DNA from 3 places in the Oceanobacillus sp. FSL K6-0251 genome. Region 2 is predicted to be linked to each of the others. Evidence: riboswitches for the same ligand, from Rfam matches in the RefSeq annotation. Region 2 holds a riboswitch; each other region holds the start of a gene.
The links. Region 2 has a riboswitch for S-adenosylmethionine ahead of MKY45_RS21020 (O-acetylhomoserine aminocarboxypropyltransferase/cysteine synthase family protein). Riboswitches for the same ligand answer to the same signal wherever they lie in the genome.
Positions count from the first base shown of each region.

Region 1: linked by a shared signal. The riboswitch ahead of MKY45_RS11210 (carboxymuconolactone decarboxylase family protein) and the one ahead of MKY45_RS21020 (O-acetylhomoserine aminocarboxypropyltransferase/cysteine synthase family protein) in region 2 are both predicted to bind S-adenosylmethionine.
Region 3: linked by a shared signal. The riboswitch ahead of MKY45_RS13620 (methionine biosynthesis PLP-dependent protein) and the one ahead of MKY45_RS21020 (O-acetylhomoserine aminocarboxypropyltransferase/cysteine synthase family protein) in region 2 are both predicted to bind S-adenosylmethionine.

Region 1 is NZ_JBBORS010000001.1:2,224,409-2,235,144, forward strand. Features, by position in the region: gene MKY45_RS11205 (acyl-CoA carboxylase subunit beta) at 1-382, shown strand, start outside; SAM riboswitch class I at 721-831, shown strand; gene MKY45_RS11210 (carboxymuconolactone decarboxylase family protein) at 1,225-1,743, shown strand; gene MKY45_RS11215 (LLM class flavin-dependent oxidoreductase) at 1,789-3,162, shown strand; gene MKY45_RS11220 (sodium:solute symporter family protein) at 3,211-4,722, shown strand; gene MKY45_RS11225 (dynamin family protein) at 5,160-8,792, shown strand; gene MKY45_RS11230 (5'-3' exonuclease) at 8,789-9,685, shown strand; gene MKY45_RS11235 (PH domain-containing protein) at 9,985-10,410, shown strand; gene cysK (cysteine synthase A) at 10,414-10,736, shown strand, end outside.
Region 2 is NZ_JBBORS010000001.1:4,292,640-4,303,375, forward strand. Features, by position in the region: gene MKY45_RS20980 (aminopeptidase) at 1-546, opposite strand, end outside; gene MKY45_RS20985 (winged helix-turn-helix transcriptional regulator) at 772-1,104, shown strand; gene MKY45_RS20990 (PH domain-containing protein) at 1,657-2,139, shown strand; gene MKY45_RS20995 (PH domain-containing protein) at 2,129-3,592, shown strand; gene MKY45_RS21000 (acyl-CoA thioesterase) at 3,658-4,173, opposite strand; gene cls (cardiolipin synthase) at 4,203-5,642, opposite strand; gene megL (methionine gamma-lyase) at 5,829-7,007, opposite strand; gene rarD (EamA family transporter RarD) at 7,257-8,168, shown strand; SAM riboswitch class I at 8,365-8,463, shown strand; gene MKY45_RS21020 (O-acetylhomoserine aminocarboxypropyltransferase/cysteine synthase family protein) at 8,557-10,215, shown strand; gene MKY45_RS21025 (SGNH/GDSL hydrolase family protein) at 10,588-10,736, shown strand, end outside.
Region 3 is NZ_JBBORS010000001.1:2,706,376-2,717,111, reverse strand. Features, by position in the region: gene MKY45_RS13655 (lactonase family protein) at 65-1,099, shown strand; gene htpX (protease HtpX) at 1,168-2,073, opposite strand; gene MKY45_RS13645 (M20/M25/M40 family metallo-hydrolase) at 2,253-3,875, shown strand; gene tatA (twin-arginine translocase TatA/TatE family subunit) at 3,947-4,162, shown strand; gene MKY45_RS13635 (YjcZ family sporulation protein) at 4,355-4,450, opposite strand; gene dacB (D-alanyl-D-alanine carboxypeptidase/D-alanyl-D-alanine endopeptidase) at 4,587-5,951, shown strand; gene spx (transcriptional regulator Spx) at 6,274-6,681, shown strand; gene MKY45_RS13620 (methionine biosynthesis PLP-dependent protein) at 6,852-7,958, opposite strand; SAM riboswitch class I at 8,108-8,212, opposite strand; gene MKY45_RS13615 (hypothetical protein) at 8,522-9,424, shown strand; gene MKY45_RS13610 (NAD(P)/FAD-dependent oxidoreductase) at 9,736-10,736, shown strand, end outside.

The DNA.
Region 1 (10,736 bases), 2.1 Mb from region 2:
AACGGTACCTAAAATTTCTGTTATTGTCCGAAAGGCTTATGGAGCTGGTCTATACGCGATGTCAGGGCCGGCTTTCGATCCGGATTGCTGTTTAGCCTTTCCAAATGCACAGATTGCTGTTATGGGACCGGAAGCAGCAGTGAATGCAGTAGAAGCAAATAAAATCGCTCAGCTTCCAGAAGAAGAAAGGGAGGCATATATCGCAGAAAAGCAGGCCGCCTATAAAGAGAACATTGATATTTACCGCTTAGCTTCCGAAATGATTATTGATGATATCATTGATCCAGATCATCTTCGGAGCGAGCTGACAAGACGTTTCATCATTTATCAGAATAAGAAAAAGCAATTTACCGAGAGAAAACATGGGGTTTACCCAGTGTAAACAAATAATGGAAACGCTTAGGCTAGAATGTGGTCTAAGCGTTTTTACTGAAAACAAAAGAATATTAATTCACCATAATTGTATTATGTAAACTAAATGATGAATTTTAAGGACACGATGAAAAAAGCTGCTCAATCGATTTAGCATCGTACTCTATAGCAGGAAAATATAATTACATGTGATAAAACAACCAGTCGCCGCTTACAGCAAAAAGATATCTGCTAATATTATCAATAGATTTTGATCAAGAAACGCTTCATTAAATTAAAATTTCCACTTGACATATTTTTTGAATTCGATAACATATAAAGAAATCTTAAAAAACTAAATAATGTAATTCCTTATCAAGAGCCGGGGGAGGAACTGGTCCTATAATCCCGCAGCAACCATTACTGGAAACGCAGTAAAATGGTGCTAATTCCAGCAAGTTTTCACTTGAGAGATGAGGCAGTGTGTAAAGAAACCCTCTTCTCCTGGAAAAGGGGTTTTTTCATTTTTAAACAAGGGTAGGGAGGGAATAATTTCAAAGGGGCAAGCATGGCTTAAAACCGAGTAATTAGATAGGTAAAGTTTAATTATTATGGTGGCTGTAAGAAAATTAACGAGATGGATTTACAATTTGTATGATTTTATCGCAGCACAAATCAGTGGGCAAAGGAAACAGACCAGGTTCACGATGTCCTAGGGCTGAAACTGGGACTGGGACTGCGATTACTCGTCCCATCGAAGAACTTTTGCGATTAACCGTCCTATTATAAAGAGTTGTGCGTCGAAAAACCTTCACTAATTGAAGTTTCACTGTATGACAAACCAAAATTTTAAATGTATGAGGAGAGATTTCATTGACTAAAACAGATAGTTTATATCAAAAATCTTATTTTAACCGGATAACAGAATTAAAAGAATATGCACCGGAAGCGTTTCAAACTTTTTTTGCTTTTAACGATAAAGCATTAGCTGAGGGTGAATTATCAGTTAAATTAAAGGAATTAATTGCGGTAGCCGTAGCGCACATTACGGGGTGCCCGTACTGCATTGATTTACATGTGGGGAATGCTAAAAAAAATAACGCTGATAAAGAGGAAGTAACAGAGGCCATTTTTGTTGCAACAGCTCTAAAGGCTGGTTCAGCGGTTGCTCATGGTGTGAATGCGCTAAATGCGTTTGATGAAGAGGAAAAAGACGAGCTGTACAAAGCATCCTATTTTAATAGATTAACCGAATTTGGTGACATTGATGCGGATACATTCAAGGCATTTGCTGCTTTTGATCATAAATCTATCAAAGCAGGCAAATTGACCGAAAAGGAGAAAGAGCTTATCGCGGTGGCATCAGCACATACCACAGGCTGCCCGTATTGAAGCGGTCAAGATGAAAATTTATGAGAAAAGGAGCTTATCGAAACGATGACAAAACAAATTCACCTGAATGGATTTATTCAAAATTCACCTTCCCCTCACTCGACAGGATTATGGAAGCATGAAAAGGACGAGGGGACAAAACATAATGACCTGTCATATTGGATAGAAACAGCAAAAATCCTGGAACGCGGTAAATTTGATGCCATGTTTATTGCTGATGTGCTTGGAACCTACAGTGTATATGAAAATAGTCATGAAGCAGCTGTCCGGCATGCTGTACAGCTTCCGGCTCATGATCCATTGATTCCGATTTCTGCTATGGCGGCTGTCACTGAAAATCTCGGCTTTGCGCCAACAATTTCTGCTACATATGCACAACCATACGCACTCGCAAGGCAGCTATCTACACTGGATCATTTAACGAATGGAAGAGTTGCCTGGAATGTGGTGACTTCTTATTTAGAAAGCGAGGCAGTCAATCTTGGCCTTTCCAGCCGTCTTCCTAAGGAACAGCGCTATGACCGTGCAGATGAATTTCTCGAAGTCGTTTATAAACTTTGGGAACACAGCTGGGATGACAATGCTGTTGTTCATGATGGCACAAAGGATACATTTGCACAGCCGGATAAGGTTCGTTTGATTAATCATGAAGGTGAATTTTTCAATGTACCTGGTCCGCATTTGGTTGAACCTTCTCCGCAGCGTACGCCTGTTTTATTCCAAGCAGGAGCTTCACCAAAAGGAAGAGATTTTGCAGCGAAACATGCAGAGGCGGTTTTTACTAAAAATCATTCCTTGGATGCGTTAAAGGCCTATGTTGCAGATATTCGAAAACGAACAGAGGAACAGGGCAGAAATCGGCAAGATATATTTGTTTTTCCTATGATTTTGCCAATCATTGGGTCAACGGAAGAAGAAGCGCTGGCAAAGTATGAAGATTTAACAGACCACGTCAGCTACGAAGGAACTGCGTCTCTCCTTTCCGGACATACAGGAATCGATTTTTCAAAATATAATCCGGATCAGTATATTGAAGATATACAGACAGAAGCAGTACAGGGAAATCTGGATATGTATACAAAAGATCCTAATAAGAAATGGACACTGCGGGAAGCTGTTAAAAATCATGGACTCGGCAATGGTACGGTGAAATTTATCGGAACACCTGAACAAATTGCAGATCGAATGGAAGAATGGGCATTTGAAGGTGACGTGGATGGTTTCAATATCGCGCAGACCTATTCTCCGGATACATTTCGGGAATTTGTGGATTTAGTTGTTCCTGAATTGCAAAAACGCGGCATTTACCGGACTGAATATGAAGGGAAGACGCTTAGAGAAAATATGTTTGGAAATGGAACACCCCATTTACCCGATAATCATCCTGCGCGAAAGCTTGGCAGCTTTCAGCCGAGATAACGGAGAAGTACATTTCCTGTTTTACTCGTATGTGCAAGGAGGTCAGAGATGAGTACAATTATGCTTTATACATGGATCGGTTTTGCAATATTTCTAGCTGTCATGCTGATCCTTGGTTACATAAGTGCTAAAAAAACGAAAAACATCAGTGATTTCGCTACAGGCGGCGGAAGTCTGGGACCCTATGTACTGGGCCTGTCCTTTGCTACTACCTATCTAAGTGCAGCAACTTTTCTGGGTTACCCGGGATGGACTCATGACTGGGGATTGTCTAACCTCTGGCTGTTTTTGGCGATGATTGGCGGCGGGCCAATAGGAGTGCTGATGGTAGCTAAAAAAGTAAGAAAGCTGAATACAAAACAAAAGTCCCTTTCCCTGCCGGATTGGCTTGGTGACTTCTATAATAGTGATATTTTAAGAGTGGGAACTGGGCTGATTTTACTTTTTAACATTTTTTATATAGCAGCTCAGTTTGTAGCAGGAGCAAGAATTTTTGAATACCTTTTGGGAATGTCTTATACAAGCGGATTGATATTTATCGCAGTCATTGTTGTTCTGTATGTTTATGCCGGAGGAGCATTTGCTGATATTTATACAGATGCTGTCCAAGCGGTTATGATGGCAATTGCAGGCTTAGCTATATTTATTTCCGGAATTATTATTTTCTGGGAAGGAAGTGTTACAGCAACCTTCACTGGCATTACAGATAATCTCAGCGTGCAGAATGGGAATTTAGTAAGCGTATTTAACCCTGATTCGCTCCATTTCTATTCGTTTGGAGCAATATCTGGCGCGATTATTATTCAGTGGGCCTTTGCTTCTGCACCTCATTTATTCAATAAAGTGCTTGGCTTAAAGCATGAAAGAGACCTGGGAAAAATGATTCTAACCTATGTTATTACCGCAGCCTTTTGTCTGCTTGTTCTTTTTGGAGGGTTATACAGCAGAACAGCGCTTGGGGACAATGTTGCAGCCGCTGATTTAGCATTGATGGAGTACGTAGTTTGGGCCTTTCCGGCAATCTTTGTAGCTCTTTTTGGAATCGTTATTCTTGCTGCAGCCATGTCCACGACGGACGGGATATTCGTCTCCATTTCTACGGTGTTCGCGAACGACATTTTCCTGAAATTCCTCGTGAAAAAGAAAATTATCAAGCTAAGCAATGAGAAGGCGCAGAAAATTGCGCTCAAAATCAGCCGTCTAGCTGTTCCACTGGTGGGGCTGATCGCCTTTTTAATTGTATTACGGCCGCCCGCATATATGGGCGATGTCATGTGGATTGGGATTTCCGGCATTGCTGCAGGAACGATGGGACCGATATTACATGCTATCTACAGTAAGAAAAAAGCTCCAGCGAGAGCGGCAGAAATCTCGATGGCAGCAGGTTTGTTTTCCTACCTTTTTATTTACTTTACTGGTATTATCCCAAGTACCATGTCTGCAGGCGCTGCGGCTACTTTTATTGGTATAGCAACGATTACGATTCTGGCAAAAATATTGAAAAATCCTTCTTTACCACAAGAGAAGGAAACAGAAAAAAATCAGGTCCGGGCAAATTAAAGAGGGGGTGAGTATGGATGTTTGTTAATCCGATGCTTTCCGTATGGCTTTACGGATTTATCTTTTGTCTTATTATCATCGGTATCTCCCTTTGGAAAGGCTATTTTAGAAAATAAAATAATCATAACATGCTGTTAAATAATAAAGTAATAGATTGATAACCTCCTGCCTGCAGGGGGTTATTTATATGTTATTGTGTTTGCATACTGTGTTTGCTCGTCCCATAGAAGGGCTTTTGTAAGACACCCGTTTTAAAAACAAAGAAGGCTTGTCAGTTTCACTTTATCAGAATCTGATTAGCACCTAGAAATCAAAACAAATATTGCGTATAATGAAGGTGTTATGTAAAGTACTTAAACCACACCTCGTAAAGACAGAAAGAAACGTCATAGACGTTAAAAGTAGATATGAATAAGTTGAAAAAGGGGTAAAGGCTTGTGATCACGTATATGGAAAAAAGGGTAACAGAACAACAAATTGCGTTTCTCTATAATGAAATGAAAAACAAGGGAGATCAGGTAAATGCAGATAAGATGCTTGGTATCTTGGAAAAATACGTTAACCAAGAGTTTATTATCACCCTAACAGGTCATTTTTCTGCGGGGAAGTCTTCTTTGATCAACCATTTATTAGGGGAAGAAATTTTAGCGAACAGTCCGATTCCTACCAGTGCGAATGTTGTTAAAATCTCATCTGGAGAAGGTGCTGTCAATGTGTTTTATCACAATGGAGACGTGGTGGAATATCACGAACCGTATAACCTGGAGCAAATCAAGCAGTTCGCGACTAATAAAAATGATATAAAAAAAATGCACATCAGCACAGGGGATAACATTTTGCCGCAGGATACGGCTATTTTAGATACGCCGGGAATCGATGCTGCAGATGACGTGGACCGGATGCTGACAGAAGCTTCACTTCATTTATCGGATTATCTTATTTATGTAACGGATTATAACCATGTGCAATCCGAAGTGAATCTATTATTTTTACAGGCAATGCAGGAAAATGAACTGCCATTTATGATTGTTATCAACCAGATAGACAAGCATAATGAAGCAGAATTGCCTTTTGTCGAATTTGATAAAAAAATTAAACAAACGTTTGATCAATGGAATCTGCACCCTTCTTCCATTTTCTACACATCTCTTAAAAATTCGGAAGCACCGCACAATGAGTGGTCAGAGCTGAAAGATAAAGTGTTTCATATGCTGCAATCGAAGCATGAGTATATGACGATGGAGGCAAGCATTCGACAAATTGTGCGTGACCATAAAGAAAAGGTGCATCGGGAAATGTCGAATCAGAAAGCATCCCTGGATGACGTTGATGAAGCATTATTGGCTCAGAAAATAGAAAGCTTAACAAACGAAATTGAAAATCTGGAGCAGCAGCCGGAAAAGATAGCAGCCGGTTTTTTAACGGAGGTGGATCAGACTGCGAAAAATGCTTATCTGATGCCAGCTGATTTAAGAGAGCTTGCGAAGGAATATTTAGAATCTGTACAGCCTGATTTTAAGGTCGGCGGGTTATTCACTAGCAGCAAAAAAACAAAAGAAGCTAAATTAGAACGAAAACAAAATTTCATGGAAGCTTTAGAAAAGAATGTCGAGACAACATTAAAATGGAAGCTTCGTGATAAGTGGTATGAGTATATTGAAAGCAACCAGCTCGACTCTTCCTATCAGGAGAAAGGAGTTTCTTTCCTGGAATGGACATTAAGTGATGAGCTGCTGGAAAATAATTTGCGTAAAGGTGCTACGATAAACGGCGACTATGTTTTAAATTATACAAATGAAATTGCAGCCAGTTTAAAATCATATTTTAAGAAACAGATGAGACAGCTGGCTAATGAAGTGAAAAAAGAACTTGAAAATAAAAATGAGAGTAAATTAAATGAGTTAAAACAAGCATTGGAGGAATGGCAGAAGAAAGCATCAGAACGAAAGGCTAATCAGGCGCTTGAAAAGGAAGAGTCAGCTTATTTCAACTATTTAGATGAGGCGGAAGAACACCCGGAAGTGCCGGCAGAAATTATTACGGAAATGAAGGAGGATCTGCAAGCCCGCCAAGTGATTCCAGAGCAGGGCACAGCTGCTTTGGAAATATCTAATGAGGAAATACCGGCAGATGAGCCTGAGGAGGAACAAGAAGCCTTAGAGAAGGAATGGCATGATAATACAGCTCAGGATGTCGTCCGTGATATTGATCATGTATTGCAGCTGATTCAATTGCCGGGCTTTGAAAGCTACCAGCAGGATTTAAAGAAACGAAAAATATCTCTGACAGAGCGTTCCTATACGATTGCTTTATTTGGTGCCTTCAGTGCCGGAAAATCATCCTTTGCCAATGCCATTCTTGGGGAACGTGTCTTGCCGGTTTCCCCGAATCCGACAACCGCTGCGGTCAATCGGATTCGTCCGGTTACCAGTGAAAATCAGCACCGGGATGTTATTGTAACCTTTAAATCCGAGGAAATGCTGGCCGACGATATTCAAACACTGGCAAAAGAATGTGAACCGCCGGAAGCTTCTCTGGATGAGCTGATTACATGGCTGAAAACAGAGAACGTGCTGACAGATGCGCGTTTGCCAAAAATGTATCAGGCTTATTTACGTGCGATGCTGGAAGGTTATGAAGAGGCAAAACCGGCAATTGGCACTCCGATAAAAATAACCTTCGATGATTTTGAGTCATATGTGACAGATGAAGAAAAAGCGTGTTATATTGCATCGATGGATCTTTTTTATGATTGTGAAGTAACAAGGCAGGGAATTACGCTTGTAGATACACCGGGTGCAGATTCGATTAACGCCAGACATACCAATGTATCCTTTGAATATATCAAGCATGCAGATGCTATTTTATATGTGACCTACTATAATCATGCTTTATCCCGTGCAGATAAAGATTTTCTGATGCAGCTGGGACGTGTAAAGGATGTATTTGAGCTGGATAAAATGTTCTTCATCGTCAATGCCGCAGACCTTGCCAGCAATTTGGCAGAATTAAATCTGGTAACCACTTATGTTAAAGAACAATTAGCGCAATTGGGAATTCGTTTTCCACGTCTTTATCCAGTTTCCAGCAAGCTTTCTTTGGCAGAAAAAACAGACCAGAAGACCTTGAACGAACAGATGGAGGCTTTTGAAACACGGTTCTATGACTTTATTCACCATGATTTAACTGCCCTTGCGAAAAGAGCTGCAATCAGCGATATTGAACGTTCCGGGGAGGCATTGGACCAATTTATCCAATCCTTAAAACTGGATCAATCTGCAAAAAAGAAACGGAAAGAAACATTAGAGAATGCGTATCAGCAACTTGTTCAACATGTAGAAAAACGGGATATCTCTTCGACCGAAAACCGCTGGCATCAGAAATTAGAAAAGCAAACGTACTTTTTGAATGGACGTTTTACCATCCGTTTTCATGACCTGTTTAAAGAAATTTATAACCCGACAACCATTACAGAGTCTGGAAAAACAGGACGGGAACAGCTCACAAAGCAATTTGAACAGCTGGTTCAGTACATGGAATCTGAATTGCATCAGGAATTATTAGCGATTTCTTTACGGATAGAACAGCTGTTAAAAAGCTTGTTAAAAACCAATCAGCAAGAAATGATTGAAGAAGCGAAAAAACTGGATCCGGTTTTTTCCATTTCGGAGTGGGATATGACGGCTTTTGACACACCGGATATAACGATAAAACTATCGATCAACAAGCAGAATGAGCTGCAAAAATTATTTGCTAAGTTTAAAGATACGAAAACCTTCTTTGTTCAGAATCAAAAAGAAGAAATCAAAGAACAGCTTTATACAATTATTGAATCAGACATCCAAGCATTTGTAGAAGAAGGCGGAAGGTTAATTCAGTCTTCTTACCAAGCGCAGTGGGATAAAGGAATAGAACAGGAAAAAACAACGCTTGTACATGAAGCGGATGTCCTTTATCAGCAATTTATTGACCGTCTGTTTGTAGAGGTGGATATGGATGATTTAATGGAAATGAAACAACAGATGGATGTTATCCTGACTGGATACAGAGAGGAAGGAAATGAAGTATGACAACAAAAAAAGTTTTATTAGTAGATGGCATGGCGCTCCTGTTTAGGGGCTTCTTCGCCACTTCTTTCCGCGGAAATTTTATGTATAATTCAAAAGGAGTTCCGACAAACGGAGTTTATCAGTTTTTACGCTATTTAACAGATGCCATTCATACATTTGAACCGTCTCATGTGGTTTGCTGCTGGGACATGGGGAGCAAAACCTTCCGCACAGAAATGTATAACGGCTATAAAGCCAATCGGGATGAACCGCCGGTGGAACTGATTCCGCAGTTTGATTTAGTAAAAGAAGTAGTAGAATCCTTTGATATTCCTAATATCGGTTTAGAAAACTTTGAAGCAGATGATTGCATGGGAACCCTTGCCAATATGTATAATCCGGAAAATGATGTGTTTATTTTGTCAGGAGATCAGGATTTGCTGCAATTAGTCAAGGAGAATATCCGCGTGATTATTATGCGGAAAGGTCAGGGGAACTATGAAGTCTTTGATAAAGATAACTTCTATGAGAAAAAAGCACTTACACCAGCACAAATTATAGATTTAAAAGGGTTAATGGGAGACTCCTCGGATAATTATCCAGGGGTAAAAGGAATCGGAGAAAAAACAGCCTTGAAATTATTACAGGAATTCGGAACCATTGATGAATTAGTAAATAATATAGAAAAGCTTCCAAAAGGGGTGCAAAATAAATTACAGACAGATATGGATATGCTCTATTTATCCCGGACGCTTGCCGAAATTAAATGTGATGTTCCGATTAGTTGTGATTTAGAGGATTCTAAATGGAATTTTAAAGAAGAGAAAGTGACATCAGCATTAGATAAGCTGGAATGGAAGCATGTAGACCGGTTACTGGCACCTATAAAGGATCAAACATCTGTATCGTTTTAATTTATCTTTAGAATAAACTGGGGTATCCTTTGTACCTCCCCTGGGTATAGAGAATACCCCTCTTTTTGCTTTTGTCTGTACTCTCTGTTTCGGATGAGAATGTACATAACCTCTAGTATATCTTCCTTTCTATAAAGCCTGAAATTATTTTTGTTCTTTTTAAAGAACATATTGTGAGTCAGTATAAGTTTTCCTTATTGTTAAAAAAATAACAGAAACGGATTGCTGAAGTTTGGTATAAAGTCATACAAAAGCTATAATAAAAGAAGGAATATTGTTCGAATGAATGGGGGAATTGAATGTATTTTAAATCAAAGAAGGATAAATGGATGGCAATCGTTCTCTGGGCTATTGTGATTAGCGGGGTGCTCATTCCCCTATTCAGGGGCCAGGTGATCAATGTAGCGATTATGCTGCTGTTATGCGGTATATTGCTCTGGTTCTGGTTCCGCACGGGATATAAAATTGATAGAGATCGGTTAATTGTTTATTATGGCCCTATCCGGCAAACGATTTATATAGAAAATATGGAATTGATTCTTCAATCTAAGATGCCGCTAATTGCACCGGCATTATCATTGGACCGTATCCAGATTCGAAGCGGAAAATATGATCTGATAGCTATTTCGCCCAAGGATAAGCTTGCTTTTGTAGAAGAATTGGCGAAGTTAAATCCAAATATTTCAGTAGATAAACGTTTATTAAAGGATGAGGAAGGAGAATAAAAAATGAGAGTAGCGGATAATATTACAGAGCTCGTGGGAGATACTCCTATGATAACACTAAATAAACTGCAGCCTGAAAATGCTGCAAAGATATATGTGAAACTGGAAATGTTTAATCCAAGCGGCAGTTTGAAGGACCGGGCTGCAGTGCATATGATTCATATTGCTGAGCAGGAAGGACTGATAAAGGCCGGAGATACGATTATTGAGCCGACAAGCGGAAATACTGGAATCGGATTGGCCATGGCTGCCTCTGCAAAGGGATATCAGGCGATTCTGGTAATGCCGGATAATAGTACGCAGGAAAGACGAAATCTTTTGAAAGC
Region 2 (10,736 bases):
ATCGTCCTGGTCAACACGGACAATTTTTAAGATAGCCTCCCAAAGGCTGGCAACCGCATCCTCTGCTGATTTATCAGGGAAGATTTTCTTTGCCCAATCCTTTGAAGGGATAGAAATAATCGTCCATGGAATCCGGTCATTCATTGTATATTTACGGAAGTTCACCATTGCTTCAGCGGCAGCTTTAGTTGCTTTGGCAACACGGGATGGATCAATATCCTTTAATAAATCCGGATTGGTGGAGCGAATATTTACAACGGCAGCGCCGTCTTCTGCAAATGTATCATGCAATTTCACTTTCCATTCCGGATAATTCGTAATTACTTCATCCGGTGCATTCTCGTATTTTAACAAGGTAAGCTCATCATCCACCCAGTTAATATGGACATCCTTTGCTCCCATTTCATATGCTTTACGGGCCACAATCCGTGTAAATTCTGCTCCTTCAATCGGGGCATTGATCATGACAGCTTGTCCTTTTTGTAAATTAACCCCTTTTTTCAATGTTAATTCTGCATATTTTTCTTGTACCTGTGCCTGAACCATTTATGCGTCCCTCCATATTTACAAATTTATTTTTCTTTCTTATCATACCCTATTATTTCATATCCCTTTGAATATTTCTAAAGAAAACATGGAATTCGTTATCCCCCATTCCGGCTTTCATTTACTACCTCTCCTATTTATGATACCCTATCATTAGATTACTTTTCGTAACTAATGTATATATCACGCATTTTAGATACAAGATTGTTTTATGGGGGTGGAAAAATGAATCAATTATGTCCACGTTTTGAAAAAGCAATGGTCTTATTAAGTACACGCTGGGTCGGTCTTATTTTATTTGAACTATTAAAAGGGGCAAAACGTTTTTCAGAGATGGAAGCAGATCTCCCAATCAGCGGCCGTTTACTATCGGATCGTTTGAAATTACTGGAAAAAGAAGGGATTGTCGAGCGGAATATCTATTCGGAATTTCCAGTTCGTATTGAATACACCTTATCAGAGAAAGGAAAAGCACTGGAGCCTGTTATTAAAGATATTCAGCGCTGGGCGGAAGAATATGTCTCAGCAGATGATGCAGCAGATAACGAAGTGAAGTAAACCTCTCCTTTATCCGGATATAGAAATCTCTTACCTTATAAAAAAACAAAAACACAACTTGATCTTTAAAACATCGGTGTTCTTGCCAAGGAGATGTCCGCTACGACGGTTTTCGGTGGGACGAGTAATCGCAGTCCCAGTCCCAGTGGGAAGACCCCGCAGAAAAAAAAGCGAACTTCTTTTTTTCTACCCGCGGGGCATAAGTGCGACTTTGCTTCTGTCTGCGCCTGTCGGTTTGCCAATCAGCAAGTCTTCTCTAAAGGAAATGAGCTTGGGGCCTACGGGAAGGGAAGTGTATTTCTGGGGTCTAAGATTACTCACCCCATGAGATCCGTTGGAGCGGCTATATTCAGCATTTTTTTATGCTTTCTTATTTCTTTAAAAAATCCAAATGTATGATGAATCTTTATCCTATATTTCTCCTAATGATTTTATGGATAGACGGCGGTTCACTGATATATTTGGATTTTCTTAAGCTATTCTTAAATTTTTTTCTAAACCTCCCCATCTGTTGTATGATAGAAGCAGTCAAAAAACAAGGAGTGGAAATGCATGCGGGAACAGCCTAATGTAAAAATTGCTACAGATGCTATCAAAGCATGGCAGCTTACAGCACATATATATGCACTCATCTTTTTATTGATAACCATTGGAGCAATTGTTGTGTATATTATTTTCGATTTTCTGCCGCTCTGGATTGTTTTCATCATTGCCGGTCTTACCGTGGCGGAATGGATCATCACCGCTTTGATTATTCCAAAATTAAGATGGCGCAGATGGCGTTATCAGGTCTACGATCAGGAGATTTACATACAACATGGGATTCTTATAGTAACGCGGACAATTGTACCAATGATTCGTGTCCAGCATGTCGATACACAGCAAGGGCCCGTCTTGAAAAAATATAAGCTGGCCACCCTGGAAATATCAACGGCAGCGACAACACATCAGATACCTGCTTTATTAGAAGAGGAAGCATATGATTTACGCGATCAAATTTCTGAATTAGCAAGGGTGGAGCAAGATGATGTCTAATCCGAAACGACTGCACCCCGCTGCAGTAATATTTAATATTATTCAATCATTGAAACAATCTATCATTGGGCTTTTACCTATTGCTATTGTCATTATCAGAAACAGTAATACCTTTTATCTGATAATCGGTTTGCTTGTAATCATCGGATTAATTATTTTATTCAGCTTTTTATCATGGCTTCGTTTCACCTATCAATTAGAGGAAGACCAGTTACGTATCGAACGCGGAATTCTCATTCGTAAAAAACGCACGATTTCCAAGCATCGGATTCAGTCTATTGATTTATCACAGAATGTTATTCACCGCATCTTCGGGTTAACCAAAGTAGCCATTGAAACTGCAGGGAATGACTCCTCTACAGATGCCGCGCTGTCTGCGGTCCGTATGGAGGACGGGCGCATGCTGCATGATGAATTAAAATACAAGAAACACGTACCGGAAACCGGGGAGCTGGAAACCGAGGTATCAGATAACGAACAGCAGGAGCAGGATGAAGCTCACCTCCCTAAACGGACAATAACAATTCAAGCCCTGTTGATTACCGGCTCCACCTCAGCAAGCTTCGGAATTTTAATCGGGCTCTTCGGGGTTGCCTTTTCTCAGGTTGAAACTTTGATTCCAGACCAATTTTACGATGATGCGACACGCTGGCTTCTGTCTCTCGGCATGCAAATTATCATTATTTTAGCGATTATCGTTCTCATCTTTCTATGGTTATTAAGTATTCTATATACGGTGATTAAAGATTGGAATTTTACCATTACCCGTTATGAAAAAGAACTATTTATTACCAGAGGGTTATTAGAGAAAAAACAAACAACCATTCCATTAAAAAGAATACAGGCAGTGGGGATGAAGGAATCCCCTATTCATCAACTATTTGGCTTTGCCAGACCTTATGTTGAAATTGCAAGCGGAGAGATAAATAGCAGTCAGGAAGTAAATACGATTATTTTCCCGCTGCTCCGCAAGAAAGAATTTGCAGCTTTTCTAAGTGAATTTTTACCGGAGTATAGCTATCGTACGGAGAATCTGATTCATCCGCCGAAAAAAGCCTTACCTTATTATCTATGGCGGTCCATCAATCTTCCGTTATTAGCTGTTATCATTACAGGTATTTTCTTCGTATCCTATATCTGGATACCTGCAATTATTATGCTGGTCCTCGGGATAATGGGGTTTGCTGTATTCAAATCCATCGGCTATGCGATTGATGAACAGCAGATAACGATTCAGACACGAACAATCAGCAAGGATACTGCGATTATTCCGCATCGAAGGATCCAGGCCTTGCAGCAGAAACAGCATCTGCTTCACCGAAAGCAGTCCCTTGCAACGCTGGACATGGCTATTTTAAATAAAGGCGCAGGACGCCATTTTGTCATTAAAGAGCTGCGAACAGCGGATAGTTATTCAATTGCTGACTGGTATTCTTATCGGGAAAAAGTGTAATACAATATATAAAAAGCCGGTTAAAATCATATGTTGTGATTTTAACCGGCTTTTTACGATCTATCTTATTTTTCTGTTCCATAGACGGTTCCAAAGGTTTCTGCAAGCTGCTTAGATTGCTTTCTCCGCTCCGCACGGCGGTTGGCACGCAGCGGTGCACTTTCATGAAGCATCTTTTCATCGTCGGTTTCCGGATAAACGGATGGCACTTTAATCGGTTTGCCCGCTTCATCAATCGCTACAAACGTCATAAACGCTGTTGTACATGCTGTTCTTTCCCCGGTCCGGATATCTTCGGTGATTGCCCGGATAAATACCTCCATGGAGGTGTGATGTGTCCAGGTCACAAATGCTTCAATCGAAATATATTGGCCAACTTTTACAGGCGCTAAGAAATCTACAGAATCCGTAGAAGCTGTTACCACCGGGCTATTTGCATGCTTTACTGCTGCAATCGCACCGATATCATCAAGATGCGCCATTAATTTTCCGCCAAATAACGTATCATATTGATTCGTATCCGGCGGAAGGATATGTGTTGTTTTTAAAGCTAATGATGCGGAACAAGGTTTTGCTTTCATTTATATTGCCTCCTGCTGTCTAGTTTGTCTTATAAAACTGGTGATATTAAACGCGAGACGGATTCCTTAAAACGAATTCCGATAGAACGTTTGTCATATAACTTTTTCGTCATTTGTGTAGAATGCGCCAAATCTTTGTCGAAATCGACCATCAGCCGACGCACAACTTCAATATCATATAAAAATGCATTGACCTCAAAATTGAGCCGAAAGCTTCTTACATCAATATTTGCCGTACCGACAGAAGCTATTCTTCCATCGACAATAATGGTTTTAGCATGCAGAAATCCATTCTGGTAAATAAAAATCTCTGCACCGGCGCCAAGCAGATCCCCGCAATAATACATGGTTGCCCAGTAAACAAAGGGATGGTCCGGTTTATTGGGAATCATAATTTTGACATCTACTCCGGATAGCACGGCAATACGCAGTGCATCACGCAAGCTTTCATCTGGTATAAAATAAGGTGTCTGAATATAGATATACTCTTCTGCTTCCATGATCATCTTAATATATCCGTTTTTGATTTGCTCATACTCCGAATCGGGTCCGCTGGAGACAATCTGCATCCCTATATTCCCTCCAGAGATGGTTTGAAAATGCTCTTCTTCGTAAGGAATTTTCTGCTTCGAGGCCTGATTCCAATCCAATACAAAGCGTGTCTGCATACTTTGCACTGCATCACCTATCACCCGCAAATGAGTATCACGCCAATAACCAAATTTGCTTTTCATTCCCAGGTATTCATCTCCAACATTAAAACCGCCAATGTATCCGATTTCTCCATCAATAATCGTGAGCTTGCGATGATTCCGGTAATTGATTTTAAAATTAATAATAAATTTCGATGGGAAAAATGCTTCTACCAGAACGCCCGCTTCTTTTAATTTTTTTATGTAGCTTTTCTTAAGTGACCTGGAGCCCATATCATCATACAAAAGCCGGACGCATACCCCCTCTTTTGCTTTTCTTATTAATGCATTCGCAAGCCTGCTCCCTAGCCCGTCACTCCGCATAATATAATATTGTACATGAATATGATGCTTTGCCCGATTGATATCTTCTAAAAGAGCCTCAAATTTTTCATGTCCATCTGTAAAAATATCTACGCCATTATTATCTGTATAAACAGCATTGTCATTACGGAGATGAAGATAGACTAAATCCTGATGTTTTTTTAAATCGTCATGATTTAACAGGAAAGCGTCATCCTCAATGGCATTGATTTGTTTTTGTACAGCCTTCTTCACATCCATCCGGCTCCGCTGATCCCATTTGAATATCCGGCGATTACTGATGGGCCGTCCAAAAATTAAATAAAGAATAAATCCTAAAATAGGGATGAACAGCAATACCATTACCCATGCCCATGAAGAGGTCGGATCCTTCCTTTCCAGAAAAATAATGGATATAGCTAACGCAATATTTATAACAAAAATTAATCCAATTATGATTGAGTAAACGCCCATATATCCTGCTCCCATCACTTCTTTTCCAATAAAAAAGGGAATTCTGCTCTTATCATAGCACAAAACGAAACTTCATTCAGCGTGAAAGGGTTAATGAAGTTTCGTTTTACCCATAGCTTGCGTATCTGCTATTTCTTCTATATAAAACGTTCTTTTTCCGGCAAATAACTGAATCCCCTATTTTAATTATGTCAGCGCCTGCTCCAAGTCCTCCCAAATATCCTGCCATGCCTCTATTCCGACAGATAACCGAATCAGAGCGTCTGTTATTCCCATTTTCCGGCGTTGTTCATCAGGAATCACAGCATGTGTCATGGTTGCCGGATGCTGAATCAATGTTTCTGTATCTCCAAGACTGACAGCGATGTTTATAAATTGAAGTTTATTCAGAAAAGTCTGCGCTTCTTTCTTTCCGCCGTCTATCTCAAAAGATAAGGTGCCTCCGCCAGATTTCATTTGTTTTTTCATAATTGAATAGCCTTCCGCATCCAGATCACCCGGATAAAATACATGCTTAATCTTTGGATGCTGCTTTAGTTTTTCTGTAATTTGCAGGGCATTATCCGAATGTTTATCCATTCGGAGCGGCAATGTCTTCATTCCGCGAACAACCAGCCAGGCATCAAACGGCGAAAGCACACCGCCAATATCCTTTTGCGTCGTTGCTGCGATTTGCTCCATTAATTCGTGATTTCCTGCGGCGATGCCCGCAATCACATCACCATGACCGCTTAAATATTTTGTCGCGCTATGCACTACCACATCTGCCCCCAATTCCAACGGACGCTGCAGGTACGGTGTAGAAAATGTATTATCCACCACAACTAAAATATTATGCCGCTTAGCAATATCAATCACTAATTTCAAATCAATTACTTCCATTGTCGGGTTAATCGGCGTCTCAATATAAAATACCTTTGTTTCTGGCCTGATTTTTCCCTCTATACTTTCCGCATCTGTCATAGCTATATAATCTGTCTGGATATTATATTTTTTATCCATCATCGACAACAGTCCAAAGGTACAGCCGTATAGTCCGGACGAGCAAATAATATGGTCATTTGCTTTGGTGAGTGCAATCAAAACGGCAGATATGGCAGCCATCCCCGAGGCAAATGCCAGTCCTTTTTCAGCCTTTTCCAATGCGGCCAGCTTTTGTTCCAGTATTTGCACGGTCGGATTACTGACACGCGTATAGACATGTCCTTCTTCCTCTCCGGCAAAACGTGCCTCCCCCTGCTCCGCTGTGTCAAAGGTAAATGTAGATGTTTGAAAAATGGGCGGTGTTAAACTGCCAAGCAGCTCTTTGGAATCGTACCCTTCGTGAATCATTGCTGTTTCCATATGTTTAAACTTTTTGCTCATTTATATTCTCCCCGATCCTGATAAAGGTAATAATTCAGATAAGTCTCTCTCTTTATGATAAAGTATTCCTGTGCTGTTGGAAATGTTTCCGGCTCAAAAAAATATCTAATATTTCGTACAAAGAAAACAAAGCTCCCGCTCCATGAAGCTTCGTTTTACGGAATACATTATTTAAAAGTTATTGCTTCCTGCCTCATAAAGTTTTAATATTGGTTTTAGTTTAATTTTTTCAGAAGGCAGGAATGGATAATGGAGGATAAATCTTTACAACAGGGAGCGGTTATTACCTTTGCTGCTTATTTATTATGGGGAATCTTTCCAATCTATTGGAAGTTTCTTGAACATGTTCCAGCTGGCGAAGTACTAGCCCACCGGATTGTCTGGAGCTTAATTTTCATGATTTTTTTAGTACTGGTGACAGGTAATTGGCGTGAACTGATTGAAACGGTCCACGAGCTGAAAAAAGATAAAAAGAAAACCATCGCTATCATTACAGCTTCCATCGTTATATCTATTAACTGGTTTCTATTTATTTTTTCGGTTCAGCATGGACATGTGCTGCAGGCCAGCTTAGGGTACTATATCAATCCTTTGATCAGCATTTTATTAGCGGTATTTGTATTGAAAGAAAAGACAACGAAAGGACAGGTCTTATCGTTCATCCTTGCCGGTATCGGCGTACTTTATTTAACACTGAGCTATGGTGTGTTCCCTTGGATTTCGCTGTTATTGGCCATCACCTTTGGCTTTTATGGATTGATTAAAAAAACACTCCATCTGCATGCAATGTATGGACTTACTATTGAAACACTTGTAGTGGCTCCGATTGCTCTATTGTATTTACTATTTGTTCCGTCAGAAGGATCTTTTACTTTTTCTCCTTTGTTTACATCGGACAATCTTTTACTTATAGGCGCGGGGGGTGTTACAGCAATACCTTTACTGCTGTTTGCTGCAGGGGCCAAACGGATTCCATTGGCAATGGTTGGCTTTTTACAATATGTGGCACCGACAATTATGTTCTTTCTGGGGGTATTTCTATATAATGAAACCTTTACGGTACATCATATGATTACCTTTGCTTTGATTTGGGCTGCACTTATTATCTATATGGCCAGTATTTACCGGGATGCACCGCGGAGAAAAAGAAGAAAGGCATAGTTTTCAGCCAGTAACGGCCCGGTTCGTCCAAAGGCCTTTAGGTCATACTTTTGTGATAATTCCTTCAGTAAGGATGAAAGAAATCCCCGCTGAAGGAAGATTCACTTTATTTCATCTATTAATCCCTAGTAAAACACTTGACTTTTAACCTGTAAAACTATATACTCGCAAGTAATTTCAAAATATTTAGCAGAATCTCTTATGAAGAGCGGCGGAGGGAATAGGCCCTGTGAAGCCCGGCAACTTGAACATTCAGGTGCTCCATCCTACAGATATATCATCTGAAAGATAAGAGAGGGTTCTAAGTCAGTTATCAGAGCTCTCTTCATTATAGAAGAGAGCTTTTTTCAGGTAAAAGAGTGTTTTCAATAAAAAGGGAGGAAATACAATGTCAAACTATCCAGTACAGCAAGACGAAACGATTTTGTTACACGGGGGGCAGGTTCCAGACCCGACAACCGGAGCACGTGCTGTTCCAATCTATCAAACAACCTCTTATGTTTTTCGTGATACAGAGCATGCACAAAACTTATTTGGATTAGCAGAGCCAGGTAATATCTATACTCGAATTATGAATCCGACGGTAGATACATTTGAGCAGCGGATTGCACAATTAGAAGACGGAGTCGGTGCTTTAGGTCTAGCTTCCGGGATGGCAGCTATTACGATGGCGATTTTAAATATCACCCGTGCCGGTGATGAGATTATCGCGGACAGCAATCTATATGGCGGGACGTATAACTTATTTGCCAACACGCTCCCCCGTTATGGAATCAATGTAAAATTTGTAGATGGAACTGACCCGGATGCTATTGAGGCTGCAATTACAGATAAAACAAAAGCAATTTTTGGAGAAATCATCACTAATCCAAGTTTATATGTTTTTGATGTCGAAACGGTGGCTGATATTGCTCATAATCATCGCATTCCTTTAATTATTGATAATACATTTGCCCCTTATTTTGCCAAGCCGTTAACCTGGGGTGCGGATATTGTGGTTCACTCCGCCACGAAATGGATTGGCGGACACGGCACAACCATCGGCGGTGTCGTTGTCGACAGCGGCAGATTTGATTGGAATAATGATAAATTCCCTGATTTTATCGAGCCGGATGAGAGCTATAATGGCTTAAAATATGCGGATTTAGGTCCTGCTGCATTCATTACCAAGCTGCGCGTCCAATTATTACGTGACATCGGACCTGCGCTTAGTCCGCAAAATGCCTTTTTATTACTGCAAGGCCTGGAAACTTTACACTTACGCATCAGGAAGCATAGCGAAAATGCAGAAAAAATAGCAGCTTACCTGGAAAATCACCCTGCTGTAGAATGGATCAACTACCCGGGGCTGGAATCACATCCCTCCCATCAGCTTGCTAAAAAATACTTAAAGGGCGGTTTTGGGTCAGTTATTACATTTGGTATTGAAGGCGGACGAGAAGCAGGCCGTACTCTAATCGATAATGTGCAGCTCTGGTCTCATGTCGCCAATGTGGGGGATGCCAAATCGCTTATTATCCACCCTGCTTCTACAACCCATCAGCAATTGACAGATGAGGACTTGGCAAAAAGCGGTACAACGGAAGAATTGGTCCGTTTATCCATTGGTTTAGAGTCATTTGACGATATTGTAGCTGACTTGGATCAGGCCATTGATAAAGCAACAGGAAAATCACAGGGCAATCAAAAATCAGCCGAGGAAATAGCAGTGCAAAATTTACTTCAATCCCCATTTGACCGCAGCGAAGGTGTCCGCAAAAAGCGGATTATTACTGTCGGCATCGCGGACGAAGAAATTGTTCCTCTCTATAAATTAGGCTATGAGGTAATTCCTGCGGCAGATATCGATGAAGTGACAACAGATATATTAACAGGAGCTGATGCAATATGGCTGCAGGAAGGTAAACAGACACCAGAAGAAAACGCAGCTTATCAGGGCACGATTTTATTCACAGCTTCTGCTCCTGAAGTATCATCTGAAGTGTTTATTCTTTCGACCGTTCAGCCGGCGCAATTTGCTCTTGAATTACGCAGCTCCGGACGTTAAATACAAAAACAACATCCTTCCCCGCCTTTCTTTTATAGAACATTTCCATGTTTTATTGTTAAGAAAGGCGGGTAATTTTATCATGGAGAAAAACAACACTCCCACTGATTGATGTTTCGTTTTATGTTATACTATAATGTGGTTACGTCTTCTAGCTTAAAAATTAGAAGGCGTTTTTCATTTAATCTGTTTAGTATTGATTATCCTTGATTAAAATAAGACTATAAGAAGACGCATATATTCTATGAAACTTTACCAATCCATTTTGCAAATACACATATAACAAATTTAATTTCCTTTTCGTATTCTTAGGTAATTTTATTTGTTCCAACATAAACTAGAAGAAAAGAACACGTAGGTGTGATGATGAAAATGACGAAAAAGAAATGGTTTATTCTCATTAGCTCCACTCTGATTACCGCTATTGCTGTTTTTGCAATTTTACAGCTGCCCTATTTTCAATTAAACTCGGAACAACGGGAAAAAGAAGAAGCATTAAGAGAACAAATTACGCCTGAAGA
Region 3 (10,736 bases), 1.6 Mb from region 2:
TTTTTGTCGAAAATGATACAATGAACAAATGAAAGAATAGTTTTTGAAGGAAGGATGCATTCAAATGAGCAAATACTTTGGTTACGCAGGAACCTACACAAGAAAGACAAGCCAGGGAGTATATCGATTCACCCTGGATGCAGAAAAAGGACAGCTGTCTGCTTCAGAGGTAGCAGCAGAGCTTGGAAATCCAACATATCTTAATTTTAATGAAAATCAGAATTATTTATATGCTGTTGCGCAGGAAGATGATATGGGAGGGGTAAATGCTTTCCGTGTTGATAAAACGAGCGGTGAACTAACTCCGTTAAATGGTCAATTGGTAGAAGGGAACCCTCCATGTCATGTAGAGGCAGCAGAAAACCTGGTTGTAACAGGAAATTACCATAAGGGCGATATTGGTCTTCATTTTACAACTGACGATGGAGAAGTAGAGCAAGGGCAATTTACCAAGCATGAAGGAAACGGACCGCATGAAAGACAGGAAAAACCGCATGTTCATTTCACTGGATTTACTCCAGATAAGAAATTTATCGTTGTTGCAGATTTAGGAACAGATCGTTTAGTGACGTACAAGGTGGAAGATTCCTCATTACAGGAAGTGAGTACTTTTCATGCAAAGCCGGGAAGCGGACCAAGACATATTACGTTCCATCCGAATAAACCAATTGCTTATTTAATTACAGAGCTTTCTACAGAGGTGATTGTTTTAGATTACAATCAGGAGACAGGCGAATTTACGGAGAAACAGACGATTCTTGCGAAACCTGCTGACTTTGAAGAAACAAATGATGCGAGTGCGATTCATATCACTTCAGATGGAAAATTCCTTTATACAGGAAACCGTGGGCATAACAGTATTGCTTCATTCAAAGTAGATGAAAATAGCGGGGAGCTGACATTTCTTGAATTCACACCATCCGGTGGTGAATGGCCAAGAGATTTTGTATTGGATCCGACTGAAAACTTCCTTCTTGCTTCTAACCAGCATAGCGGAAATGTAGTATTGTATAAAAGAGATGCAGAAACAGGGAAATTAACGCAGACAGATCAGGTAATCGATGTTCCAGAAGTGGTTTGTGTGAAGTTTCTTTCCTAATTAGCTATAAAAAAACTTCCTTTTGCGGAGGAGTACGAAAACGCTCCGCAGAAGGAAGTTTTATTTTCTTAGCGCTGTTGTAATCTAGCAATTCGTTCATCCAGCGGCGGGTGAGAAGATAAAGCATTAAGGATACTGGATTTATTGCTGATTTTCATGGTTTGAATTGCTGTATCATTTGTGTGATCGTCTGCTTCTGCACGATTGATATAAGCTTTTAACGATTGTAGCGCATGTGTCATCTTATCACGGCCTGCTAAATCTGCACCGCCCCGGTCTGCGTGATATTCCCGATGTCTGGAATAAGCACTGACGACAAAGCTTCCTAAAATAGAAAATAAGATTTGGAAAATAATGATTGCAGCAAATTGAACAATCCATTGCAGCTCGGAACGCACAAATCTGGAAACGATCATTGCAGCGATCCGGGATAAGAAGACGACGAATGTATTGACGATTCCCTGTAATAAAGTCATTGTCACCATATCGCCATTTGCAACGTGAGCCACCTCATGTGCAATGACTCCTTCTACGGCATCATCATCCATACTGTCCAGCAGCCCTTGAGAAACAGCAACTAAAGAGCGTTTTTTACTTGGACCTGTTGCAAAAGCATTTACTTCATGTGACGGGTAAATACCAACCTCTGGTGTGTGTGAAAGTCCGGCAGCACGGGACAACCGTTCTACTTTTTCATAAACGTCACGCTCTTGCTGTGTAGTAATATTATTCGGATCAACTATTTTCACCTTCATCATGGTCTTAGCCATCCAACGGGACATTGCTAAAGAAATAAATGAACCGGTAAAACCTACAACAATACTGAATATCATGAGAGAAACATAATCAATTCCGCCATCTGAACGATAGCTTGGTCCAATATCAAATATACTTGTAAGGATGGACCAGACAATGACGATTGTCGTCATAACCAAAATATTTGTTAAAAGAAACAGTGTAATTCTTTTCCCCATACATAACCTCCTGATGAATTTTCTATACTATAAATCATATCATATTTTGCGGCTAAGACTGAACTGTTATCTAGCTGGCTATGGAAAATTATTTGGAAAGAGAATAACTGCTAATAATGTAAACGTGTTCAATTGCTGATATAATAGAAAGGAAGGTTAATAGAAAGGCGGGGGTTTTCGTGGAGGCATTTCAATGGAACAGTGCGGATGAATTACGTCAGCTCTTAAATGAGCTTGTGAGCTGGAAGAGTATCAGTCTTTCAGAAGGAGAAAAGCAATTTCCCAGAAAGCTATATGCAAAGCTTCAGGATTTAACTTATTTTCATGACCATCCTGCTTACTTAAAACTGCATGAGGCAGACCAGCGCCGGAAGCTTTTAACTGCTTTATATAAACATCCGGAAGCTACGCAGACGATTTGTTTGATCAGCCATTTTGATACGGTAAATACCGAGGAATATGGTTCACTTGAGCCGCTCGCAACACAGCCGGAGGAGCTTACGAAAGTATATCTGGAACAAAAGGATACATTTTCGAGAGAGATTCGTGCAGATATAGAATCAGGTGATTTCTTATTCGGGCGCGGCACAATGGATATGAAGATGGGGCTTGTGATGCATATGAGTCTGATTGAACAGGCCAGTATAGAGGAATGGCCAATTAACCTGCTTTTATTAACTGTGCCCGACGAAGAAGTGAATTCAGCAGGCATGCGTTATGCTATCCCTGTTCTGACGGAATTACAAAAACAGCATGATTTAACCTATACGTTATTTTTAAATAGTGAGCCGACATTTCGGCATGACCCAAAGGACAATACACACTATATTTACAGCGGGACAATCGGGAAAGTTTTAGCTGGAGCTTTATTCTACGGGAAGGAAACCCATGCAGGAGAACCATTGAGCGGAATGACATCTCCATTTATCTCTTCATTTTTAACAAGGGAGATGGAATGGAATCCCATTTTTCAGGAAACGGTACTCGGTGAAACCGCTCCGCTGCCGGTTACACTGCAGCAAACAGATTTGCGGCTGCGGTATTCCACTCAGACTCCGTACCGTTCTTCCGCTTTATACAATATTTTTCTTTTAGAACGGACAGCAGAAGAGGCTTTTGCTTTATTTGAACAGGTTGCCAAGACTGCTGCCGCACAATGTAATGAACGGTATAAAAAGATATGCAAGGATAATCAAGTGCAGCCGATTGGTCATGTAAAAGTAATTACTTATAAAGAGTTATTAGAGTATGCAGGGAATAAACTGGGCAGGGAATTTGTTGAAGATGTGAAAAAGGATATTCATTTTCATGATGACTATGATGACCGGGAAAAATCGCTTCGTATTACGGACAGCTTAATGATTCATTGTCAGGAGCTTGCGCCAGCCATGGTGATTTTATTTGCACCTCCTTATTATCCTGCTGTAAATTCCAGCGGTAACGGTTTTGTAGAATATTGTGTTGATTTTGTTGAAAAAGAAGCGAAAAACGAATTTCAATTAGATATCAAACGGAGTCATTTTTTAAATGGAATTTGTGATTTGAGTTATGTACATTATCAAGGCAGTGATACAGGCCTGCAGGTTTACGAGGAAAATACGCCGGTATGGGGGGATTCGTATGAATTGCCGTTTTCATTGATGCGTAAATTGGATGCACCTGTATTAAATGTAGGTCCGTTCGGACATGATGCACATAAACGCACAGAAAGGCTGCATGTTACCAATGCATTTGAGCAATTTCCATATTTAATGCGTCAGCTCATTCTGCAAATTTCACAAAAAGAAGGCAAATCGTTATAATTTTATGGGTGTAACCATTAAAAAATAGATCGAAATGATTTATAATGAAATCAGAATGGAGGTGTTGTTCCATGAGTCCAGCAAACATAGGTATTCCGGGTTTGATATTGATAGTTATCATTGCCTTAATTATTTTCGGTCCCAAAAAGCTTCCGGAAATCGGGAAAGCAGCCGGACAGACCTTACGGGAATTCAAAAATTCAGCAAATAATATAATGTCTGAGGAAGACAAAAAGAAAGAAATAAAAGAAGATAATGATGAGCCTGAAAAGGACCCGTCAAAATAAGAGGAACAAGGCGCCGATGTAGTTTTCCATCATGCGCCTTGTTTTTATATTACATATAAAAAATGCTTGTAAAGAGGTTGATGCATTATCTTTACAAGCGTTCATAATCACGATCTATTTTCTTAGCCAGCCGTACGTAAAGCTAATTAATTATAGGGAAGAGGAGGAAAAGATTTGTTTATCATGGCATCACTAGAATCCCCAATAAGAAGTACCTACAATAATCAATAAGATGAACAGGACTACCAGTAGAGCAAAACCTCCGCCAAATTCATTGTAATTACTCATTTTTTACACCCCCTGTATGTTTACTATATGAAATGATTTTATGTTTGAGAGGGTATTTGACTAGAAAAAAGGATTTTAACCTATAGATATCGAATTAGAAAATTAAGAACGTAATACATCATCCGAGGTGGAATCGATGCAAAAACTAAATAACTTTTTATTAAACAAATGTCACAACAAAGGAAGTGTTTCAGGAATAAGTGTGCGCTCCGGGACAAGCGGTGCAAGCTTGTTTAATTATTATGCATCAACACGGCTGCAGCCTGCTTCCAACTTGAAAATACTTACAGCAGTAGCGGCATTAAGGAAATTAGGTCCTGAATATACATTTCAAACCGAGCTTCATTTGGGGGGGAAAGTAGTGGAGGAAACCTGTCATGGTAATGTTTATTTGGTTGGAAAGGGAGACCCGACTTTACAAGAAAAGGATTATAAACAGTTTGTGGCTTCTTTAAAAGAGCGTGGGATCAAAAATATATCCGGAGACTTTATTCTTGATGACAGCTGGTACGATGATATCCGCTGGTCTGATGATTTAATTTGGGCTGATCAGCAATACGGGTATGGTTCAGAAGTATCTGCTTTAACACTTGCTCCAGATACAGATTATGATACGAATGCTATTAAATTAATCATTACCCCGGAAAAATTGCATACAACCCCAAAGATAGAAATCCTGCCGCATACGGAAGGAATTACGGTGACCAACGATGCTGTAACGACAGAAGAAGCAGATGAAGAAGCATTGATTGTAAGGCGGAATAATTCAGCAAATCACTTTTTTATATCAGGAAAAATCGGCAGGAAAGAAGGAAAGCAGGAAGTATATATGGCTATTAAACATATTGAAAATTATATCGCAGACACAATCCGGCAAATATTAAAAAAGGAAGGTATTGCGTTAGAAGGCCGGATAAAAAAAGGAAAGCTTCAGGGAGATGCAGCGTGTATTTACCATAAACAGTCACCGCCATTAACTGGCATTATTATTCCCTTTATGAAGCTTAGCAATAATGGGATTGGTGAGATGCTCACAAAAGAATTAGGGCGTAAAACATATGATGACGGTTCATGGGAATCGGGTCTGGCAGCAGTGAAAGAAGCTCTGGCTACCTATTCAATCAATCTGGATACAATCCAGTTAAAGGATGGTTCCGGAATTTCAGCAGCTAACTTTATTCCAGCCGAAGAACTGACGCGTTTACTGTACGAAATCCAGCAGGAAAAGTGGTTCCCTGAATTTTTAGCCAGTCTGCCGGCAGCTGGAGAAGCCGATAAAATGATTGGAGGCACTTTACGTGAACGTATGAAGGGACTGGATGTTCAGGCAAAAACAGGAACCATTGAAGGTGTCAGCACTCTTTCCGGTTATGTAACCAATGGAAAGGGAGAACGGCTTATCTTTTCCATCTTATTTAATCATTTATTAGATACGGATACAGGAAAAGAATTAGAAGATGAACTGGTTGCGATAATGGCGGAGATAGAAGAATGGTGTTGACCTTTGTCATTTGTTTTTTGGGGGGGTTCATTATTTGATTTAAGCTGTTATTAAACAGAAGTTTAAGGGCGTATTGTGGAATCGTGAAGCCGGGGAAGCATATTTATAGAGCGAAGGAATAATAGCAGCAAGCTTTATTTCGATGAATTAAGCTTCATTTCATGTTTTTTTTATGACCTTACCATAGTTTTACCACATTTCCATGCTAAAGTGAAACTAAGATAGAAAAAATGGAATGAAGAAGCAGAAATGTTTTACTTTCATTTCATCATAATCACTTTGAATCTTGTAATGAATATGTCAAATAATAAGGAGAATGAATATGACAGTGCATATTTACGGAGTATCTTGCTCATCTACAAGAAAAGCGAGACAATGGTTTCGCAAAAATGGAATTGCTTATAAGGAACGAAATATTTTACATCAACCATTGACAATTGACGAACTAAAGAATATTTTACAAATGACTGTGGAAGGCACGGATGAGATACTTTCAACCCGTTCTAAAATTTTTAAAGAATTGAATTTGAATGTAGAGGATTTGTCTCTGCAAACTTTATTGAAATTAATTCACAAATACCCAAGACTGCTGAAAAGTCCAATTTTGGTGGATGAAAAAAGATTCCAAGTTGGGTACCATGAGGAAGATATTCGTCAATTCTTACCTCGTAAAACGAGACAGCTGCAATGGTTACAATGGAAAGTGGATTTAGGTTTAATAAAAGGGTAACGAACCTTAAATGAACCTTAAATTATGGAAGCATACGATGAAATGGCTGTATGCTTCCATATGTTGAATGTTGAGCAAATTAAATAATATGTAAGGAAGAATATAATTTCATCTTTACTCTAAAAAAGAGGCAGCTTTAAAATGAGCTGCCTCTTTTTTGGGGTATTGTTTTAAATTTTACTGACAACCTGCAGCGCCTGCTCAATATCTGCTATTAAATCCTCCGCATCTTCAATTCCTACAGAGAAACGAAGAAGGTCATCACCGATTCCTCTGTTATCTCTTTCTTCCTCCGGCATATCGGCATGTGTTTGTGTTGTAGGATAGGTAATAAAGCTTTCTACACCGCCCAGACTTTCGGCAAATACAATTAAGTTGAGGTTAGCTAAGAAAGAACGCACCTGGTCGGCATCTTCTAAACAAAATGAAAGCATGCCGCCTTTATTTGGATAATAAACCTGTCCAATTGACGAGTGGTCTCGCAGGTAAGCAGCAATTTTTTGTGCGTTTTCCTCGTGACGCTGCATACGCAATGCAAGTGTTTTTAACCCGCGGACAAGCAGCCAGCTGTCTGAAGCAGATAATGTTGCTCCTGACGCATTATGCATTTCAAATAATTTTTCGGAAAGGTCAGGACTTTTGGTTACGACCAGACCGGCTAAAACATCATTATGGCCGCCGATATATTTTGTCGCACTATGCACTACAATATCCGCACCAAGCGTAATTGGCTGCTGGAGATAAGGTGTTAAAAATGTATTATCAACAATAAGCAGCAGGTTATGCTTTTTAGCCAGCTCCGCATACTTTTCAATATCCACCTCCTGAAGTAACGGGTTCGTCGGTGTTTCTAAAAAGATAGCCTTTGTATTTTCGTTAATACATCGTTCTGTTTCCGTGATATTTTGACAGACATCATAGGTCACGGAAATATTATAAGCTTTTTCAAAATGATTAAAAATACGGTAAGTTCCTCCGTAGATATCTTTTGTCGCGATAAGGTGATCGCCCATACGAAACAGGGAGGAGAGAACTAATTGAATAGCTGCCATTCCTGAGCTGCAGGCGAAAGCAGCATCTCCTTCTTCCAGCTTTGCGAAACCTTCCTCTAAAACAGATCTGGTCGGATTCTTGGTACGCGTATAATCATAACCTGTGGAATGGCCAATTTCCTGGTGCTGATAAGCTGTTGACATGTAAATAGGCGGATTTATAGCCCCTGTCCGTTCGTCCGTTTTATTACCTAACTGTACTAATGCTGTTTCTATTTTTCTCATTTTCCTTCAGCCTCCTCAATCCAGAAACATGAATTCGCTTATCTTTCGCGAATATGCTGTTTTCTTATGATTTTCCCATGTGAAATCAATAAAAAACCCTTCTTATTCCAGAGATGAGATAAGAAGGGTATGATATCGTGATGATACATATCTTATCTTTAAAGGGGAGTTCCCTTCTGGAATTAGCACCTTGCTAGAAGCAGCTGGTTGCTGAGACATCGTCGGGCCAGTCCCTCCGTCTCTCTGGATAAGAATTGGAATTTTATTAAATTATAATTACGTTAACTTTACAAGAGCGAGGAAAAAAAATCAAGTCTTGATTTTTTTAAAAATGAAAAAGCCGGCAACACTGGCTTAGAGGCTGTGTATAGAAAGAAGAAGCTTGAAAAAAACGAAAAGTATTTGAAAAGGACTCCGATGACGATTACAATGGTAGTGTAGTGAACGTATTGTTGAATGGTTATAAAATGGACAATTACTCTGAATGAGTTGGATATGTCTGATAATAAAAAGGGTGAAATAATAAATATCCGAATGAAACTATTTAAAAAGGAAGAAGATATATGCGCAAAAAAAAGCTATTATGGGTAAACATTTCTATGTTAGCAGGTTGTATTATCATCATTGGCATGGGGATTTATAAGGATAACCGCTCTGTAGAATATTCAATGGAAGTGAGTACAGAAGACGGAACTGGACAAACTGGAGAAAGCGTAGAGATTTTTACAACCTCCTGGAATAATCGGTTATTAGGAGACAATGAACAAATTTATCAAACAGCTAATTTAGATTATCGCAACATACTTCAGCAGGAAGACAATGAAATAGAAGTGCAGGAAGAGCGTACTGTGACTCAAGGTACCGAAACAGAGGAAGAAACATACACAAATCCAGAAACAGAGGTGCAGGAAGAAGATTATATAGCTTCTGAGGAAGCATCATCTAATCAAATAACAAATGATGAGCCAGCTGACAGTGAACAAAGCAGTAACGCTTCAAATAAGGAAAACGCAGCTGGTGAAAATAATGAGAATACAGAAAGCCGAGAATCAGAATCGAATAATACGCAACGTTCCACAGCTTCTGTACATCAGAATCAATCTGAAAAAAATAGCCGCTTTTCTGATTCCAATAATTCTGGAGCTGAAACTGAGGCGCCCGGCACAAATGACAGGAATGAAGAGAATTCAGAGAAAGAAGATTCAAAAGATAAATCGGATCAACCGCCGAAACAGCCGGAAGAGGAAGAAAATGGCAACGATGATAATGCAAACAACAAGGAACCCGATTCTGAAGATGTAGAGAGTGAAGAGCCGGAATCAGAGGAAGGAAATCCTGAAGAAGAAGAAAATAATGGAGAGCATGAGACTGAAGAAGAGGGAGAAAACTCAGACTCAGAAACAGATAAAGGTTCTGAAGAGCACAAAGGTTCTGAGGTCGATACTGCATCCATCTATGCTGATTAAATTACGAAAGAAAGCAGCTGTTTCATAATTAAATTAATAAGGTAAAATAAAACTGCGAATTTGCTGTAGCCTGGCGAATTTGCAGTTTTTTAATATTAAAATCTCAACTTTCGCACCTATTAATAAGCATATATATCATGCGGGTTCTTTGATAAAACAAGTTTCGCTAAGTTTTCTAAAGAAATTATAATGAAAATTAGCCTAATCCCGCAAAATTTGATATTATAATAGATGCAGTGACTATTAAACGTGATAGTTCGAAATTACATTACATTTTATTTGTGGAAGATAGAAAGGATGGAAGATGAATTATGAGTAAACCAAAAGTAGTCGTTCTTGGTGCAGGCTATGCTGGATTAGTTGCAACAAGACGTTTAACTCAACAGCTGTCTCCTGAAGAAGCTGAGATTGTGTTAATCAACAAACATAATTACCATTATGAAAGTACATGGTTACATGAAGTAGCAGCGGGTACGATTACCCCGAATCAGGCACGTTTTATGCTAACAGATGTAGTTAACCCTAAGCGTGTACGTTTAATTTACGATACCGTTACGGAAGTGAAGCGTGAGGAAAAACGCGTTGTTCTTGAAAACAGCGAAGTGGCTTATGACTATCTTGTATTTGCACTTGGATTTGTATCCAACTCATTTGGCATTCCGGGTATGGAAGAGAATGCTTATGCAATCACAGATATTGATTCCAGCCGATTAATTGCAGAGCACATTGAATATCAGTTTGCTCAGTATTCTTCAAGCGAAGAAAAACGTGACGAGCAGCTTACCATCGTTGTCGGCGGCGGCGGATTCACAGGGATTGAATTTGTTGGTGAGCTTGCAGACAAAGTACCTGAGCTATGTAAAAAATACGATATCGATCGCAGCAAAGCAAAAATTATTAACGTAGAGGCAATGCCATCTATTTTACCTATGTTTGATGAAGATTTAGTTTCTTACGGAAAACAGTCCTTAGAAAATCGTGGCGTAGAATTCCGTATTGGTACTGCCATCAAAGAATGTACAGAAGACGGATTTGTTGTCGGCGAAGATAACGAATTAATCAAAGCTGGTACAGTTGTATGGACAGGCGGCGTAATGGGTAACCCGGTATTGGCTGAATCCGGATTTGAATTATTCAAAGGAAAAGTAAATGTTGGATTAGATTTACGTCCAGAAGGAGAAGAAAATATCTTTATCCTTGGAGACTGCTCATGGACAATGGATCCGGAAACTGGAAAACCATTCCCTCCAACTGGTCAGCTGGCTGTACAAGAAGGCGCGAAAGCAGCAGATAACATTGTTGCATTGATTCG